Regions from separate parts of the Streptomyces broussonetiae genome, predicted to be linked through region 2. Evidence: riboswitches for the same ligand, from Rfam matches in the RefSeq annotation. Region 2 holds a riboswitch; each other region holds the start of a gene.
The links. Region 2 has a riboswitch for cobalamin ahead of nicT (Nickel transporter NicT). Riboswitches for the same ligand answer to the same signal wherever they lie in the genome.
Positions count from the first base shown of each region.

Region 1: another riboswitch for cobalamin. It lies ahead of GQF42_RS14650 (prenyltransferase/squalene oxidase repeat-containing protein); the one in region 2 lies ahead of nicT (Nickel transporter NicT).
Region 3: another riboswitch for cobalamin. It lies ahead of GQF42_RS12065 (cobalamin biosynthesis protein); the one in region 2 lies ahead of nicT (Nickel transporter NicT).
Region 4: another riboswitch for cobalamin. It lies ahead of GQF42_RS28720 (ribonucleoside-diphosphate reductase subunit alpha); the one in region 2 lies ahead of nicT (Nickel transporter NicT).

Region 1 is NZ_CP047020.1:3,165,001-3,169,163, forward strand. Features, by position in the region: gene GQF42_RS14640 (XRE family transcriptional regulator) at 1-140, opposite strand, end outside; gene GQF42_RS14645 (hypothetical protein) at 392-1,267, shown strand; adenosylcobalamin-variant (AdoCbl-variant) riboswitch at 1,440-1,511, shown strand; gene GQF42_RS14650 (prenyltransferase/squalene oxidase repeat-containing protein) at 1,636-2,847, shown strand; gene GQF42_RS14655 (SCO2322 family protein) at 2,844-3,515, shown strand; gene GQF42_RS14660 (energy-coupling factor transporter transmembrane protein EcfT) at 3,508-4,163, shown strand, end outside.
Region 2 is NZ_CP047020.1:1,401,532-1,405,694, reverse strand. Features, by position in the region: gene GQF42_RS06735 (allantoin permease) at 1-587, opposite strand, end outside; partial or broken gene GQF42_RS45690 (hypothetical protein) at 853-1,067, opposite strand; gene nicT (Nickel transporter NicT) at 1,211-2,320, opposite strand; cobalamin riboswitch at 2,348-2,536, opposite strand; gene GQF42_RS06720 (ArsR/SmtB family transcription factor) at 2,616-3,053, shown strand; partial or broken gene GQF42_RS45685 (alpha/beta fold hydrolase) at 3,268-3,555, opposite strand; gene GQF42_RS06710 (CGNR zinc finger domain-containing protein) at 3,633-4,163, shown strand, end outside.
Region 3 is NZ_CP047020.1:2,607,206-2,611,368, reverse strand. Features, by position in the region: gene cobN (cobaltochelatase subunit CobN) at 1-137, opposite strand, end outside; gene GQF42_RS12070 (cobyric acid synthase) at 134-1,642, opposite strand; gene GQF42_RS12065 (cobalamin biosynthesis protein) at 1,639-2,619, opposite strand; cobalamin riboswitch at 2,720-2,860, opposite strand; gene GQF42_RS12060 (hypothetical protein) at 2,991-3,218, opposite strand; gene GQF42_RS12055 (inorganic phosphate transporter) at 3,253-4,163, opposite strand, start outside.
Region 4 is NZ_CP047020.1:6,207,400-6,211,562, forward strand. Features, by position in the region: gene GQF42_RS28715 (ribonucleotide-diphosphate reductase subunit beta) at 1-16, opposite strand, end outside; gene GQF42_RS28720 (ribonucleoside-diphosphate reductase subunit alpha) at 16-2,385, opposite strand; cobalamin riboswitch at 2,512-2,682, opposite strand; gene mctP (monocarboxylate uptake permease MctP) at 2,801-4,163, opposite strand, start outside.

The DNA.
Region 1 (4,163 bases), 1.8 Mb from region 2:
TCGACGACGACCGGCACGGGAATGCCGGTGCGATGGGACAGGCCGGTCACGTCGAGGGTCTCCGGCAGCCGACCGGGCCGACCGGTCAACTCCCCCAGTCTGGCCAGGACTTCGGCCAGCGAGATGTAGGCATCACTCACCGAGGTCCCCCCTGAGTGTGTGTCGTCCGTGTGATGACCGGACGGAACGCGAGGCTACCCGGTCGCCCGGTCGCCGACCAGACGTGACAACGCTCCCTGCCCAATGCGGCAGTAATAGTTGACAGTTGAGGGCGCGGCGGGTGAGGATCACGGCACAGAGAGCAAGCTTTCGACCCGCCCCGGGTGCCGCCTATGGGGGAGCGGCATCCGGGGTGTTTCTCTGCCCCGCCCCCCGCGAAGGTGATGCGCCGATGCCGCAGCCCGTCCTTCTGCTCGGGGCCGGCCCGGCCGCGTACGGGTTCCCGCTGGCGCGGATCGCCGGGATCCACCCGGTGATCCTGGTCGACACCACCGTGCCCGGCTGGGCGCAGCCCTTCCTGTCCGGCCATCTCGCCACCGACCCCGAGCGGGAGGCGGAGACGGCCGGGACGATCGCGCGGTACGCGGACGGACAACGGATCGCCGGCGTGCTCACCTGGACCAGGGGGCACCTGGTCACCACCGCACGGGTCACCGGACAACTGGGCCTGCCCGGACCGTCGTACGAGGCGGCGGCGGCCTGCGCCGACCCGGCGGCGGTACGGGCCCGGCTCGCCCTGCACCAGGTGCTGCCCGACGAGCCCGGGGACGCCGACGGTCCGCTGGTGTCCGCCGAGACCGTCGTCCTGGACGACGAGGTCCGCATCGCCGCGCTCACCCGTACGACGCCGGGTCCGCCGGGGCGCCTGCCGCTGCGGCACTGCGTCCACGCACACGACGGACTGCTGCACAACCGCTTCCTGCGGCAGACCGTCGAGCGGGCGGTACGGGCCCTGGGGCTCAACCACACCGTCGCCCATGTGGGGCTCCGGGTGACCGGACGCGGGCCCCGGGTGACCGGGGTCGCGCCGTACCTGCCGGGCGATCTGATCCCTTCGCTGGTGGAGCGGGCGACCGGGGTCGATCTGGCGGAGGTGGCGGTGGCACTGGCGTGCGGGACGGGCGTGGACCTCTCGCCCAGCCGGCAGCGGGCCGCGGCGGTCCGCTTCGCGGAGTCGACGGATTCCCGGCAGCGCCGGCGGCGGATGTACTGGGTGGTGGAGGGGGAGGACGTGGCGGAGTGCGATCGGGCGCTGGACGCCGCATGACGCTCTCGCCGCGGGGGGGGCCGTCCGGCGCACGGTGGGGGGTGCGTTCGGGGGCGTGCGGGGCGGTCACGGCGGCCGTCCACCGCGTGACCCCGGTCACGACCGTCCTGTGCGCACAGCCACTCCTCGGGCCGCGCGGGGCTGCCGGTAAGGTGGCGGGGTCGTCATCACACCCGTACAGGGGAAAGCCGGTGCAATTCCGGCGCTGACCCGCAACCGTAAGAGCCGGACTGCCCCGGACGGGACGTTGACCGGCTCACGTGCGTCGGCGGCCCGCCGCGCACGGCACCGTCGAGGTCTACGGAGCCGAGCCGCCCGGGGTGTCCCGTGCGCTGCCCGGCTCCCCGCAGGAGAGGCAGTCGCCGACCATGAACGTCCGCCGCAGCGCAGCGGCTCTCGCCGTCGTAGGCGTGCTGGCCGCCGCCGCGCCCGCCACGGCCGCCGGGCCGTCCCCGTCCCCGAAGGGCGCGATCCCGTCCGGGCTGTACGGCACCTCCGATCCGACGTACGACGGTGTGTGGCGCCAGTCGCTGACGCTGATCGCCCAGCGCACGCTCGGCTACGAACCGGCCGCGAAGGCCGTGGACTGGCTCGCCGGCCAGCAGTGCGCGAACGGCTCCTTCGCCGCGTTCCGCGCCGACCCGGCCAAGGCCTGCGACAGCAAGGTCATGGTGGACACCAACAGCACGGCCGCCGCCGTCCAGGCCCTGAAGGCCGCCGGCGGGCACGACGACGCCGTCGGCAAGGCCATGACCTGGCTGAAGTCCGTGCAGAACAAGGACGGCGGCTGGGGCTACGCCCCGGGCGGAGCCAGCGACACCAACTCCACCTCCGTCGTCATCGGCGCGCTGACCGCGACCGGCACGGACCCGGCGAAGGTCGCCAAGGCGGGCAAGTCCCCCTACGACCTGCTTGCCGCCATGGCCGTCCCCTGCGACAGGACCGGCGGTGGCGCCCTCGCCTTCCAGCCGGACAAGAAGGGCGAACTGCTGGCCAACGCCGACGCGTCGGCGGCGGGCGTGCTCGGCGCGCTCGGCAAGGGGTTCGTCACAACGGCCGGCAAGGCACCCGGCAGCACCACGTGCGTCTTGGGCAAGCACCTCACCCCGGCGCAGATCGCGGACAACGCGGGCGCGAACCTGGCCTCGGTCGTCGCGAAGACCGGCCACCTGACGTCGACTCTGCCCGGCGCCATGGACCAGCCGGACTACGGCAACACGGCGGACACGGTCGTCGCGCTCGCCGCCGACGGACGCGTCACGCAGGCGCTGCAGTCGTACACCTGGCTGGAGAACAACGCCCTCAAGTGGGCCGAGCAGAGCGGCCCGGCGGCCTACGCCCAGCTGATCCTCGCCGCGCACGCGGTGGGCGCGCAGCCCGGTGACTTCGGCGGCACCAGCCTCGTCCGGTCCCTCAACGCGCAGGGCCCGGCCCCGAGCATGCCCTCCACCGGGCACGAGACGAAGAAGAAGTCGGACGGCAACTCGTCGTTCGGCCTCTGGTGGTTCGTCGGCGTCTGCCTAGTCGCGGGCATCGGCATCGGCTTCCTGCTGAGCGGCCGGAAGAAGCAGCAGCCGTGATCCGTCGTGCGGCGAGCCTGGCGCTGGCCGCGCTCGTCCTGCTGACGGCCGCCGCGACCCAGGCGCACGCCACCGGCTACCGCTACTGGTCCTTCTGGGAGCGGACGGACGGCCGTTGGACGTACGCGACGCAGGGGCCCTCGACCGCCCGTCCCGACGACGGCGCGGTGGAGGGCTTCCGCTTCGCGGTCAGCGCGGACTCGGCCGACGCGAGCCGGCCGCGCGGCACGGCGGACTTCGGGGCCATCTGCTCGACCACACCGGCCAGGTCGGGGATGAAGCGGGTGGCGCTGGTCCTCGACTTCGGCATCCCGGCGGACGCGCCGTCCGGCGAGACGCCGCCGGCGGGCCGTACGGCCTGCGCGCGCGTGTCCGACGACGCGACGACGGCCGAGGCTCTGGCCGCCGTCGCGAGGCCCCTGCGCTACGACACCAACGCCCTGCTGTGCGCCATCGCGGGCTATCCGCGCAGCGGGTGCGGGGAGCAGGTGTCGACGGACGGCAGGAAGACCGCGACGCCCGCGCAGTCCACGCAGTCCAGGCAGTCCACGCAGAGGAGCAGCGGCTCCGACGGCGGGCCCTCGCTGGGGTTGCCGATCGGTGCGGGGGTGGTGGCCCTGCTGGCGGGCGCGGCGGTGTGGCAGGCACGGCGGCGACGCAATGCCTAGGTCCGGTCGTCGCGGGGCAGGCGGGAGTTCGACGACAGGGCCCGGCAGCCGCACCGGGCACCGGGCCGCCGTGCACCCCGGCGCCTGGTGGCTCTGGGCACTGGGCCTCGGCAGCGCCGCCACCCGCACCGCCAACCCGCTCCTGCTCGCCCTCCTCGTCTCCGCGTCCGCCTACGTCGTCGCGACGCACCGCACTGCCACCCCCGCCGCCCGCTCCTACACCGCCTTCGCCAAGCTCGCTCTCGCCGTCCTCCTCATCCGCCTCTTCTTCGCGGTGGCACTCGGCTCCCCCATCCCCGGCACCCACACCCTCCTCACCCTCCCCGAGGTCCCGCTCCCCCACTGGGCGCAGGGCATCCGCCTGGGCGGCAGGGTCACGGCCGAGGCCCTGGTCTTCGCGGCCTACGACGGCCTGAAGCTGGCCACCCTCCTGATCTGCGTCGGCGCGGCGAACGCCCTCGCGAGCCCGGGCCGCCTGCTCAAGTCCCTCCCGGGCGCTCTGTACGAGACCGGCGTCGCCGTGGTCGTCGCCCTCACCTTCGCGCCCCATCTCGTCGCCGACGTCCAGCGGCTGCGCGCCGCCCGCCGGCTGCGCGGCCGCCCGGACCGGGGCCTGCGCGGGCTGCTCCAGGTCGGACTGCCGGTCCT
Region 2 (4,163 bases):
AGGTAGACCAGCGGGCCGATCATCAGCAGCAGCCAGATCGGCGTCGTCCACACCTGGAGCTTGCTGAGTGCCTTCATGCCGTAGATCACCAGGGGGATGACCATGAGGGTGGAGACCAAGTAGCCCAGCCACAGCGGCAGTCCGAGGCCGAGCCTGAGGCCCTGGGCCATGATCGAGCCTTCGAGGGCGAAGAAGATGAAGGTGAAGCTGGCGAAGATGACGCTGGTCAGCACGGAGCCGTAGTAGCCGAAGCCGGAGCCGCGCGTGATCAGGTCGAGGTCGATGTTGTAGCGGGCGCCGTAGTATGCCAGCGGAAAGCCGGTGACGAAAATGACGACGGCGGCCACCGCGATCGCCACGAGCGCGTTGCCGGTGCCGTGTGCCAGGCCGATGCCGGCGCCGATGGAGAAGTCGGCCATGTAGGCGATGCCGCCGAGCGCGGTCGTCGCCACGACCATGGGGGTCCAGCGACGGTAACTGCGGGGAGCGAAACGGAGGGTGTAGTCCTCCAGCGTCTCCCTGACCGCCTGGTCCCCGGCGGCCTTCGTCGTGCCTGCCGCCTGGGGTCGTGACTCGGTGGTACTCATGCCGCGCCTCCCGATGACGCTGGTGCGGATGCCTCGGTGAAGGGAAGAACCCCGCTTGGCGTCGTCGGCAGGACGGGGGAGCCGACGGCCCGTCATACGCCGCGAACAGCCGTCCGTACGGTTCATCCCATGGCCGGTCACGCTAGGAAGCGGTTGTTACCGTCGGTTCCCGCCGTCGTGAACGCGAAGTTGCCGAGAACTCACCTGCCTTCTCGCGGACGTTGTTCGGGGGCCGGTGGGCGGACGCCGCCCGAACGAGCCGGGCCGGGCCGTGTTCGAGTGTGTCGGCGGCGACGTGGCCGGCGACGTGGTGGACGCCGTGGAGCGGGACGTGCAGCGCGCAGGCGCCCCCTTCGCCGCGGCAAGTCCGATCTGGAGCGGGCCGGACAGGCCCGCACCGTTGGTCACCGCCACCGCCACCGCCACCGCCACCGCCACCGCCGCCGCCACCACGCCGATGCCGGGCGGCCGGAGCCCCGCGTCCGCCCGGGTCGGCAGGGGCGCGACTCATCCTTCCCGGGCAGGTGGTACGAGGGAAGGCTCCCGCGAGGAAGGTGCTCGGGGGAGCCTTGCGGCTGTCGGGCCGCTCCGGGACGCCGGCTGCGGCGCCGGTCGCCGTGCTGTCAGCCGGCGTCCAGGGTGCGGGCGCGCCAGCGCTCCTCGACCTTGGCCAGGCGCCAGTAGCCGATGGCCACGGCCCAGACGACCACGAACAGTCCGACGATGACATAGCCGACGTTGTCCAGGTTCAGGCCGGCGATCCAGCTGGTGACGTCGTCGTTCAGGCCGAGCTTGTCGTGCAGGACGCCGACCAGTTCGATGGTGCCGACGAAGAAGGCGACGGCGATGGACAGGCCGGTGATGGTGAGGTTGTAGAAGACCTTGCGGACGGGGTTCGAGAACGCCCACTGGTAGGCGAAGTTCATGAACGTGCCGTCCAGGGTGTCGAACAGACTCATGCCCGCCGCGAAAAGCAGAGGCAGGCACAGGACCGCGTACCAGGGCAGGCCGGCGGCGGCGCCGTTGCCGGCCAGGGCGAGGAGCAGGACCTCGGTCGAGGTGTCGAAGCCGATACCGAAGAGGAAGCCGAGGGGGAACATCTGGCCGGGGCGGCGGATGGACTTGGTGAACCGGCCCAGGATGCGGTTCATGAAGCCGCGCGAGTCGAGGTGGGCCTCCAGCTCCGTCTCGTCGTAGCGTCCGGCGCGCATGGCCTTGAAGACGCGCATGATGCCGAACAGCGCGACGAGGTTGAGGGCGGCGATGAGGTACAGGAAGCTGCCGGAGACCGTGGTGCCCACGGTGCCGAGAACCTGGTGGGTCCGGGAGCCGTCGTTCATCAGCGTGCCGGCGAGTTTGGCGCCGCCGGCCACCAGCGCGGCCATGACGACCACCACACTGGAGTGCCCGAGCGCGAACCAGAAGCCCACCGACACCGGCCGCTTGCCGTCGGCCATCAGCTTGCGGGTGGTGTTGTCGATCGCGGCGATGTGGTCGGCGTCGAAGGCGTGCCGCATGCCGAGGGTGTAGGCCGTGATGCCCAGACCGATGCCGAACGCCTTGGTACCCACCTCGTAGTGACGCGGGACCACGAGCAGGAACAGGATCCCGAACGCCAGCACGTGCAGTGCGACGATCACGGCCAGCAGGCCGGCGGTTCGTACGGTGTCCTCGCGACGCCAGTGGAAGGACGGGGCGGCGTCGGTTTCGGGCACGCCTGGGGACACGGTCATACAGTCACGCTCCAGCACCTCGTGGATCAGCTTCGTGATGCCGTGGCCGGTCTCCTGGCTGACGGGTCGACGCGCCCACCCCTGCCTTCCCGGCCGTGAGGCCAGTGGCAACGCATGAGGTGGGAACTCCCCGATCACAGTGGCGAGGGCCGCTCCGGACTGAGCCCCTGAGGGCTGTCACCGGTCTTCCCGAACACCACGGCCTGCCCACCCTAAGAGGCCGTGGCGTATGGCTGCAAGGCTGCACAACTGCTCAGGTATGGAGCGGATCGAGGGCGGCTGCGATGATGAGCCCATGCATCTCGTCCCCGCGGAACGCGCCGGGCAGCGGACCATCGACGGTCACCGGGTCTGCGACGCCATCGCCGCCGTCGGCGAGCCCGAGCGCGTACGCGCCTGGGCCGAGCGCTTCTCCCTGCTCTCCGACCCCGGACGTCTGTCCTTGCTGCTCGCCCTGCAGGAAGCCGGCCCCATCGCGGTCTCCGACCTCGCCCTGGCGACCGGCATGAGGGACACCGCCGTCTCCCAGGCTCTCCGTCTCCTGCGGACCGCCGGCATCGTCGAGGGCGAGAAGGACGGCCGGATCGTGCGCTACCGGCTGGTCGACGGCCCGATTTCCGCGCTGCTGAAACACTGCACGTCCCAAGGCGCGGACACTGACGGCTCCTTGACTCCTGAGACCGCAGGGCCGTCGTGGGCGGCAGCGCCGCCTTCGCCGGATGCCGGCCCCTGACGAGGAGTTCTTCGCGCTGTTGGACCTGCATGCGCAGCAAGTGAGCGCTGTCGACGAAGCCGAGCACCGCTGGTACCTGCCGTCCACCCGGTTCACCCGGTGCGCGATCCACCCATGGTGGGTTCCTTCCGGTGCGGGGTACGCGGGTCGCCGTACCCCGGATGGGTTTCTGGCGGACGAGACGGACCACGCAACCGCCCCGCTGCCCTGTGCGTCAGGCGAGGACGCGGGCGAGGAAGGCGCGGATGTGCTCGGTGACGGTCTGCAGATGGCTCTCCAGGGCGAAGTGCCCGGAGTCCAGCAGGTGGATCTCGGCCTCGGGCAGGTCCTGGCGGAACGCCTCGGCGCCCTCGGGACCGAAGATCTCGTCGTTCGCTCCCCAGACCGCCGGCAGGGGGACCTGGGAGTCGCGGAAGAGCCTGAGCTGGATCTCGTTGTTTCCGGGGCGGTCCAGCAGCGCTTGGTCGTGGACCCAGTTGTCGGGGCTGGACCAGGCTCGATCTAACCTGTCAACGATATTTCATAGGTTATATTGGGGGTGGCGTGTCAAGCGCCCCGGATCGGTGAGGGGGTGCGAGGGTGACCGACCGAGAACAGCAGGACGTGCTGCTGGGGCTGCTCAACAGCACGCCAGTGGTCAACGGCGCCGTCCAGGCCCGGCTGGCGGATCCGGAAGCGGCCGGATTCTGGCAGTGGGTCCACAGCGGCAGTGGCACCGCGGACGAGCGCCGCAGCCTCGTGCAGGCGCGCGACGCCCACCAGGGCGTGGTGCGCGGCAGGCGCCCCGCCGCGTCGCCGGCTCCGCTCCTGGAAGACGTCACCTCCCGCCCGTATCTCTCGCCCGCGGGGGTGTCCTGGCAGGTGGACGCCCCCGCGGAGCGCCGGATGGCGGTGGAAGCCGTGCTGGCGTGGAGCGTGCTCCAGCAGGCGACCCCCGGCCGGCTCCGGCCGTGCGCCAACCCGGAGTGCCGACGGTTCCTCATCGACCGCAGCAAGACCGACAACGCCCGCTGGTGTTCGATGGCCGTCTGCGGCAACCGCATGAAGGCGAGGCGCCACTACCGGCGCACGCGCGCCGCGCACCGCGCTCGATCTCCCCGAACAATCCAA
Region 3 (4,163 bases), 1.2 Mb from region 2:
TCGGCACCCTCGAGCAGCCCCGGCAGCTCCTGCCCGACGTCCACCCGGGTCGGGTTGCCGATGCGGTAGTCCGCGCCGGAGGCCCGGGCCGCCAGCAGGTCCGTGTCGGCGGTGGACAACAACAACACTGTGCTCATGCGGGCGCTCCCGGTGGAATGAAAGGCAGTCCTTGCGGCGCGCCCGACTCGATGAGCCGCCAGAGCGCGTCCGTGTCCGCGTGCTGTTCGATCAGGTCGCCGAGCCGGTCGAGCTGCTCCTCGCGCAGCGCGGCGAAGGAGGTGTCCGGCGCGGGCACGAAGCGGCGGCCCGCGGCGGCGGCCACCTCGCGCAGGAAGGCCCGCCGGAAGCCGTCCGACTCCAGTGAGCCGTGCCAGTGGGTGCCCCAGGTCTGCCCGACCCGGCAGCCGTCCAGGAAGGGTTCGCCGCCCAGCACCTGGGCGACACCGTGGTGGATCTCGTACCCCTCGACCCGCTCGCCGAGTGCTGCCCCTTCCGGCCGGGTAAGGGTCTTCTCGGGGGCGAACCGCACCCTTACGGGCAGTACCCCGAGGCCTTCGACCTGCCCCTGCCGGCTCTCGACCTCGTCCTCGATGTGCTCACCGAGGATCTGGAAGCCGCCGCAGATGCCGAGGACGGGCCTGTGTTCGGCGGCCCTGCGCCGCAGCGCGTCCGCGATCCCCCGCTCGTGCAGCCACTCCAGGGCCCGGACCGTCCCCCGTGTGCCGGGGACGACGACGAGGTCGGCGTCCGCCAGCTCCTCCGGCCGGTCCACGAACCGCACCACGACGCCGGGTTCGGCGGCGAGCGCGTCCACGTCCGTGAAGTTGGACATCAGCGGGATCGCGCAGACGGCGACCCGGAGCACGTCCTCGCCGACGGGGGAGGAGACGTGCGACTCCCGCACCGCTCCGCGCAGGGAGACGCGGAGCCCGTCCTCCTCGTCGATGCCGAGGCCGTGCCGGAAGGGGAGGACGCCGTAGGTCTGCCGTCCGGTGAGGCCGTGCAGCATGTCGAGCCCGGGCTCCAGAAGGCTCACGTCCCCCCGGAACTTGTTCACCAGGAACCCGGCGACCAGTTCCTGGTCCTCGGGCGAGAGCAGGGCGAGGGTCCCGAAGAAGGAGGCGAAGACGCCCCCGCGGTCGATGTCGCCGACGACGAGCACGGGCAGTCGCGCGTTCCGCGCGACCCCCATGTTCACGATGTCGGTCCGGCGCAGGTTGATCTCGGCCGGGCTGCCCGCGCCCTCACAGATCACCGCGTCATACGTGCCCCGCAACTCGGCGAGACAGTCCAGCACCGTGCCGAGCAGCTGCTGCTGCCGTCCGCCGTGATAGCCGCGCGCGCTCAGCTCGCCCACCGGCCTGCCCAGCAGCACCACTTGGCTGCTCTGCTCACCGCCCGGCTTGAGCAGCACCGGGTTCATCAGCGCGGTCGGCTCGATCCGGCACGCCTGGGCCTGCATGGCCTGCGCCCGGCCGATCTCCGCGCCCTCGCGGGTCACGAAGGAGTTGAGCGACATGTTCTGCGCCTTGAACGGCGCTGCCTTCACGCCCTGGCGCACCAGCCACCGGCAGATCCCGGCCGTCACGACGCTCTTGCCGGCGTCGGAGGTGGTGCCGGCGACGAGGAGTCCCCCGTTCACTTCCCACGTCCCTTCGGGCTCTTGACACTCCTGGAACTCTTGACGCTCTTGACGAGCAGGCGCGCGGCGACCGTCGTACCGAGCGCGAGCAGGCCGACGCGACGGGAGAGCCGTGCGGCCCGGTCGATGTCGGTGACCCGGACCGTCCGGCCGCTCGCCCCGTTGAGCACGGGCCGGTGCTCGACACGTCCGCCGTAGGAGAGCGTTCCGCCCAGGCGTACGCCGAGCGCGCCCGCGAAGGAGGCCTCCACGGGCCCGGCGTTGGGACTCGGGTGCCGGTGGGCGTCGGCCTGCCAGGCACGCAGGGCACCGCGCGGGTCGGGTCCGGCCACGGCGGCGAGTACGGCGGTCAGCCGCGCCCCCGGCCAGCCGGCCAGGTCGTCGAGCCGGGCGGAGGCCCAGCCGTAGCGGCGGTGGCGCGGGGACCTGTGGCCGACCATCGCGTCCAGGGTGTTGACCGCCCGGAAGCCGAGCAGCCCCGGCACCCCGGCCACGGCGCCCCACACCAGGGCGCCCACGACGGCGTCGGAGGTGTTCTCGGCGACCGACTCGACCACGGCACGGGCGATCCCGTCGGCGTCCAGCGCCTGCGGGTCCCGGCCGCACAGATGCGGCAGCCGCGCCCGCGCCGCCTCGATGTCCCCGGCCTCCAACGCCCGCCCGACGGTGCGGGCTTCACGCGCGAGCGATGTACCGCCGACGACGGCCCAGACGGCCGCGGCGGTCAGCGCTGCGGAGGCGGGGGGGCAGGGGCGTACGGCGCGTGCGGCGACCGTGCCCAGAGCGACGGCGCCGCCCGTGCACACGACGGTGTGCAGGGCGCCCCAGCCGCGGTGGTCGTGCCACAACGCGCCTTCCACGGCTCCTGCCGCACGCCCGAAGACGGCGACCGGGTGCCCGCGGCGCGGATCGCCGAGGAGCAGGTCGCCGAGAAGGCCGGCGGCGGCGCCGTACGCGTAGGAGCGATCGGCACCCATCGGCTCAGCCGGCCGTGGGAACAGGAGCGGGCCTGGTACGGGTCCTTCTGCAGCCGGGCATGGCGATCGATGTCCTCACTCAGGGTGTCCGCGCCCTGGTTCGACGAGATTCGGCGGTGAGAGTTCCTGGCTCCCGGGGGTTCTTCCCCGGTGACAGTGGCGGGACCGCGCCGGATTCACACCGGCTTCCTCTCCTGCCGCCGTAGCTGGCCCGGGCAGTCCACCACGCACCCGGAACGGCCGTCAACTTGCCGTTGACCTGCACAGGGAGAGTGTGCCGATCCCCACACCGCGGGACGCGGCCGGCCGCAGGACATGCCGAAGGCTCCCCTCCGCAGGAACGGGAGGGGAGCCTTCGGCCATGCCGTGTGTCAGGCCTTGACCACGATCAGGTAGATGCCGTACGAGACCGCAGCCGCGCAGGCGGCGAAGCAGACGTAGGCGCCGGTGACGGCAAGCGCGGCGGAGCCGCCCTGCGCGGCGGCCTTCTCGCGCTTGGCCAGGCCGTTGACGCCGAGGGTGAACAGGGCCACCAGGCCCACCGTGAACACGAGGCTGACGCCGAAGACGGAGCCGATGGCCGACCAGTCGATCTTCATGGGGACGCTTCCTTGGTAACCGGGGTGGCCGGGGTCAGACGGTGGCGGCCGGTCCGGCGGCCTGCGGGGTGGGTTCGGCGGCAGGGGCGGGGATCACGGCCGTCAGGTCCTCGCCGATCGCACCCGCCGGAGGCGGGGTCACCGCGGCGATGGCGGTGGTCACCACGCCGGCCGGCTCCTCGGCCCCGGCGACGACGTTGGTGTGGTCGACGACCTCCCGGCGGGAGAGCTTCCAGATCGCGGCGCTCGCGGCGATCAGGAAGACCGCGACCACGGCCGTGCCCCAGTCACCGAGGTCGGTGACGGACTCGGCGCCCGCGCCGACCAGCGCGGCGGCCGGAAGGGTGAGGACCCAGGCGACGGCCATACGGGTCGCGGTGGACCAGCGGACCACGCCGCCCTTGCGGCCGAGGCCCGTGCCCATCACCGCGCCGGAGACGACGTGCGTGGTGGAGAGGGAGAAGCCCAGGTGGGAGGAGGCCAGGATGGCGGTCGCGGCGCTGGTCTGGGCGGCGAAGCCCTGGCGCGGCTCCAGGTCCGTCAGGCCCGTGCCCATGGTGCGGATGATGCGCCAGCCGCCGATGTAGGTGCCGAGCGCGATGGCGAGGCCCGCGGAGAGGATCACCCAGGTGGGAGGGTTCGAGCCGGGGGCGATGGCGCCGCCCGCGATCAGCGCGAGGGTGATGATGCCCATCGTCTTCTGGGCGTCGTTGGTGCCGTGGGCGAGGGAGACCAGACCGGCGGAGGCGATCTGCCCGGCGCGGTAGCCCTTGCGGGAGGCCTCGCCCTCGCTCCTGTTGCCGATGCCGTAGGACAGGCGGGTGGACAGCATGGCCGCGATGCCCGCGACGACCGGTGCGGCGACCGCAGGGAGCAGCACCTTGGTCACCAGTACGTCCCCGTGCACGGCGCCGAAGCCGGCTGAGGCGACCGTGGCGCCGATCA
Region 4 (4,163 bases), 4.8 Mb from region 2:
GGGTGGTGGTGCTCATTACTGGCAGGCCTCGCAGGACTCGGGGTTTTCCAGGGAGCAGGCGACGGCGTCGGGGTCGGCGGCCTGCTGGACGGGGATGCCGGCGGTGCTCTGCGCCTGGGCCGCGCGGGCGATCCGCGTCGCCGGGCGGGAGCGCAGGTAGTACGTCGTCTTCAGGCCCGACTTCCAGGCGTACGCGTACATCGAGGAGAGCTTGCCGATGGTCGGCGTCTCCAGGAACAGGTTCAGGGACTGCGCCTGGTCCAGGAACGGGGTGCGGGCCGCGGCCATGTCGATCAGGCCGCGCTGCGGGATCTCCCACGCCGTGCGGTACAGCGCCCGCACCTCCTCGGGGATCCACACGAAACCCTGCACCGAGCCGTTGGAGTCGCGCAGCGCCTCACGGGTGCGCGCGTCCCACACGCCGAGGTTCTTCAGGTCCTGCACCAGGTACGAGTTGACCTGCAGGAACTCACCGGACAGCGTCTCGCGCTTGAACAGGTTCGACACCTGCGGCTCGATGCACTCGTACACGCCCGCGATGGAGGCGATGGTCGCCGTCGGGGCGATGGCGAGCAGCAGCGAGTTGCGCATGCCGACGGACGCGACGCGCCTGCGGAGCGCGTCCCAGCGCTCGGGCCAGGTCAGCTCGGTGTCGTAGTGGTCCGGGTGCAGCACGCCCTGGGCCGTACGGGTCTTCTCCCAGGCCGGCAGCGGGCCGCTGCGCTCGGCGAGGTCGGTGGAGGCCTCGTACGCGGCAAGCATGATCCGCTCGGCGATCCGCGTCGACAGGGCCCTGGCCTCGGCGGAGTCGAAGGGCAGACGCAGCTTGAAGAAGACGTCCTGCAGACCCATCGCCCCGAGGCCGACCGGACGCCACCTGGCATTGGAGCGGCCCGCCTGCTCGGTCGGGTAGAAGTTGATGTCCACGACCCGGTCGAGGAAGGTCACGGCCGTGCGGACGGTCTCGTCCAGCCGCTCCCAGTCGATGTCGCCGCGCGCCGCGTCGACGAAGGCACCCAGGTTCACGGATCCCAGGTTGCAGACCGCCGTCTCGCCGTCGTCCGTGACCTCCAGGATCTCCGTGCAGAGGTTGGAGGAGTGGACCACGTGACCGGGCAGGGCCGTCTGGTTGGCGGTGCGGTTGGCCGCGTCCTTGAAGGTCATCCAGCCGTTGCCGGTCTGCGCGAGGGTGCGCATCATGCGGCCGTACAGCTCGCGGGCCGGGATGGTCTTCTTCGCCAGGCCCGCCTGCTCGGCCTTGCGGTAGGCGGCGTCGAACTCCTCGCCCCACAGGTCCACCAGCTCCGGCACGTCGGCCGGGGAGAACAGCGACCACTCGGCGTCCGCGTTCACCCGGCGCATGAACTCGTCCGGGATCCAGTGCGCGAGGTTCAGGTTGTGCGTACGGCGGGCGTCCTCACCGGTGTTGTCCCGCAGCTCCAGGAACTCCTCGATGTCGGAGTGCCAGGTCTCCAGGTAGACGGCCGCGGCACCCTTGCGCCGGCCGCCCTGGTTCACGGCGGCCACCGAGGCGTCCAGCGTCTTGAGGAACGGGACGATGCCGTTGGAGTGCCCGTTGGTGCCCCGGATCAGCGAACCGCGGCTGCGGATACGGGAGTACGACAGCCCGATGCCGCCCGCGTGCTTGGAGAGCCGGGCAACCTGGTGGTAGCGGTCGTAGATGGAGTCCAGCTCGTCCAGCGGGGAGTCGAGCAGGTAGCAGGACGACATCTGCGGGTGCCGCGTACCGGAGTTGAAGAGCGTGGGGGAGGACGGCAGGTAGTCGAGGCGGCTCATGAGCCGGTAGAGCGCGGCGACTTCGTCGACGGAGCGTGCGGTGTCGTCCTCGGCGAGTCCGGCGGCCACCCGGAGCATGAAGTGCTGCGGAGTCTCGATCACCTTGCGGGTGATCGGGTGCCGCAGCAGATAGCGGCTGTGCAGGGTGCGCAGGCCGAAGTAGCCGAAGCGGTCGTCGGCGCCGGTGTCGATCAGGGCGTCGAGGCGGGCCGCGTGCAGCCGCGCGAACTCCGCGGTGCGGTCGGCGATCAGGCCCTCGCGGTGACCGACGGCCACGGACTCGGTGAAGGACGTCACGCCCTGCGAGCCGGCCTCGGCGCGGATGGAGAGGGTCAGTAGCCGGGCGGCCAGCCGCGAGTAGGCGGGGTCCTCGGAGATGAGCCCGGCGGCGGCCTCGGTGGCCAGTTCGCGCAACTCCGCCTCGTCGGCCCGGGCGGACCGGCCGCGCAGCGCGGCGGCGGCGACCCGGCCGGGGTCGGCGTCGGGGAGGTCGGCGGTCAGCTCGGTCAGGGTCCGCAGCAACGCGGTACCGGGACCGTCGGTGTCCAGGCCGCTGGCTGAAGCCGGATCTGCTGGCGCGATGGTCACGTGGGGCTCTCCCTCGCTCGGCACGGGGGCCTTGCGGAGGGCAGGGGGCAGCCACGAGCGCACACGCGTGGCGTCCACCGGCCCATTCCACGAGGCCCGGACGTCGGAAGGCACCCGGGCCGGACGGCCGGGCGCACGCTGCCGGCAGGTCCTCGGACTGACTCCTGGGCGCATACGCGCACAAGTACACCGTTGCGGGACAGTTCCGGATTCACACCGGATTCCCCTGCGACGACAGCGAGGATGAGCATACATCTAGTGCCGGGCTGTCGTGGCACCACCAGATGTTGTGTCTGTTGTGTGTTGCGCTGGCTTCAGAGCGTCAACTTGTGTATGACGGGAGGTATGCGAAACGGGCCGCCGTGGGTTCGTCCCCCGGCGGCCCGCTGTGGTGGTGTGCCGCGTACGACGTGCGTCAGTGGGCGACGCCCACCAGTTCCGTTTCGACACCCTGGTCGCCCGCGTCCGCCGTGTAGTCCTCCGGCCTGGTCTCGTCGATGCCCTCGGGGGCCTTCACGGCCCGCAGGACGAGCGTGAGGACCACCGTGACCGCCACGTTGAGCACGAACGCCGTGAAGCCGATGTAGCCGATCTCACCGATGCCCGGGATCTCCTTCGACGAGCCTCCGAAGTGCTTCTGGGTCGGGGAGGCGACACCGTACGCGGCGACCGTGCCGTAGATCATGCCGACCGCCCAGCCGGTGAGCAGCGCCCAGCGGTGGAACCAGCGGGTGAACAGGCCGCCGACCAGGGCCGGGAAGGTCTGCAGGATCCAGATGCCGCCCAGCAGCTGGAAGTTGATGGCGACGGTCTTGTCCATGGTCAGGACGAAGAGCAGGGCGCCGAACTTCACCAGCAGCGAGACGATCTTGGAGACCTGGGCCTCCTGCCTCGGCGTGGCGTCCGGCTTGATGAAGTCCTTGTAGATGTTGCGGGTGAAGAGGTTCGCCGCCGCGATCGACATGATCGCCGCCGGCACCAGCGCGCCGATGCCGATCGCCGCGAAGGCCACGCCCGCGAACCAGTCCGGGAACATGTCCTCGAACAGCTGCGGGATCGCCAGCTGGCCGTTGGTGACCTTCACGCCGGCCGCGATCGCCATGAAGCCCAGCAGGGCCAGCAGGCCGAGCATCAGGGAGTACAGCGGCAGGATCGTGGTGTTGCGGCGGATCACCTCACGGCTCTTGGACGACAGGGTCGCGGTGATCGAGTGCGGGTACATGAAGAGGGCCAGGGCCGAGCCGAGGGCCAGGGTGGCGTAGGTCCACTGGCCCGCCTCCGGCGGCGCGAGCGCGCCGCGCGGCTTGCCGGTGGCGGGGCTGACCTGGCTGAACGCGTGGCCCGCCTTGGCGAAGATGTCGTCGAAGCCGCCCAGCTTGATCGGGATGTAGATGATCGCCACCGCGATGACGATGTAGATCAGGGCGTCCTTGACGAACGCGATCAGGGCGGGCGCGCGCAGGCCGGAGGAGTAGGTGTAGGCCGCCAGCACGCCGAAGGCGATCAGCAGGGGCAGGTCCTTCATGAACCAGTTGGTGTTGTCCCCGCCGCCGACCCCCATCACGTCCAGCACGGCCTGGATGCCGACGAGTTGGAGCGCGATGTACGGCATCGTCGCGAGGATTCCGGTCAGCGCCACCGCGAGCGACAGGCCCTTCGAGCCGAACCGGCCCCGGACGAAGTCCGAGGTGGTGACGTACCCGTGGCGGTGCGAGACCGACCACAGGCGCGGCAGGAAGGTGAAGATCAGCGGGTAGACCAGGATCGTGTACGGCACC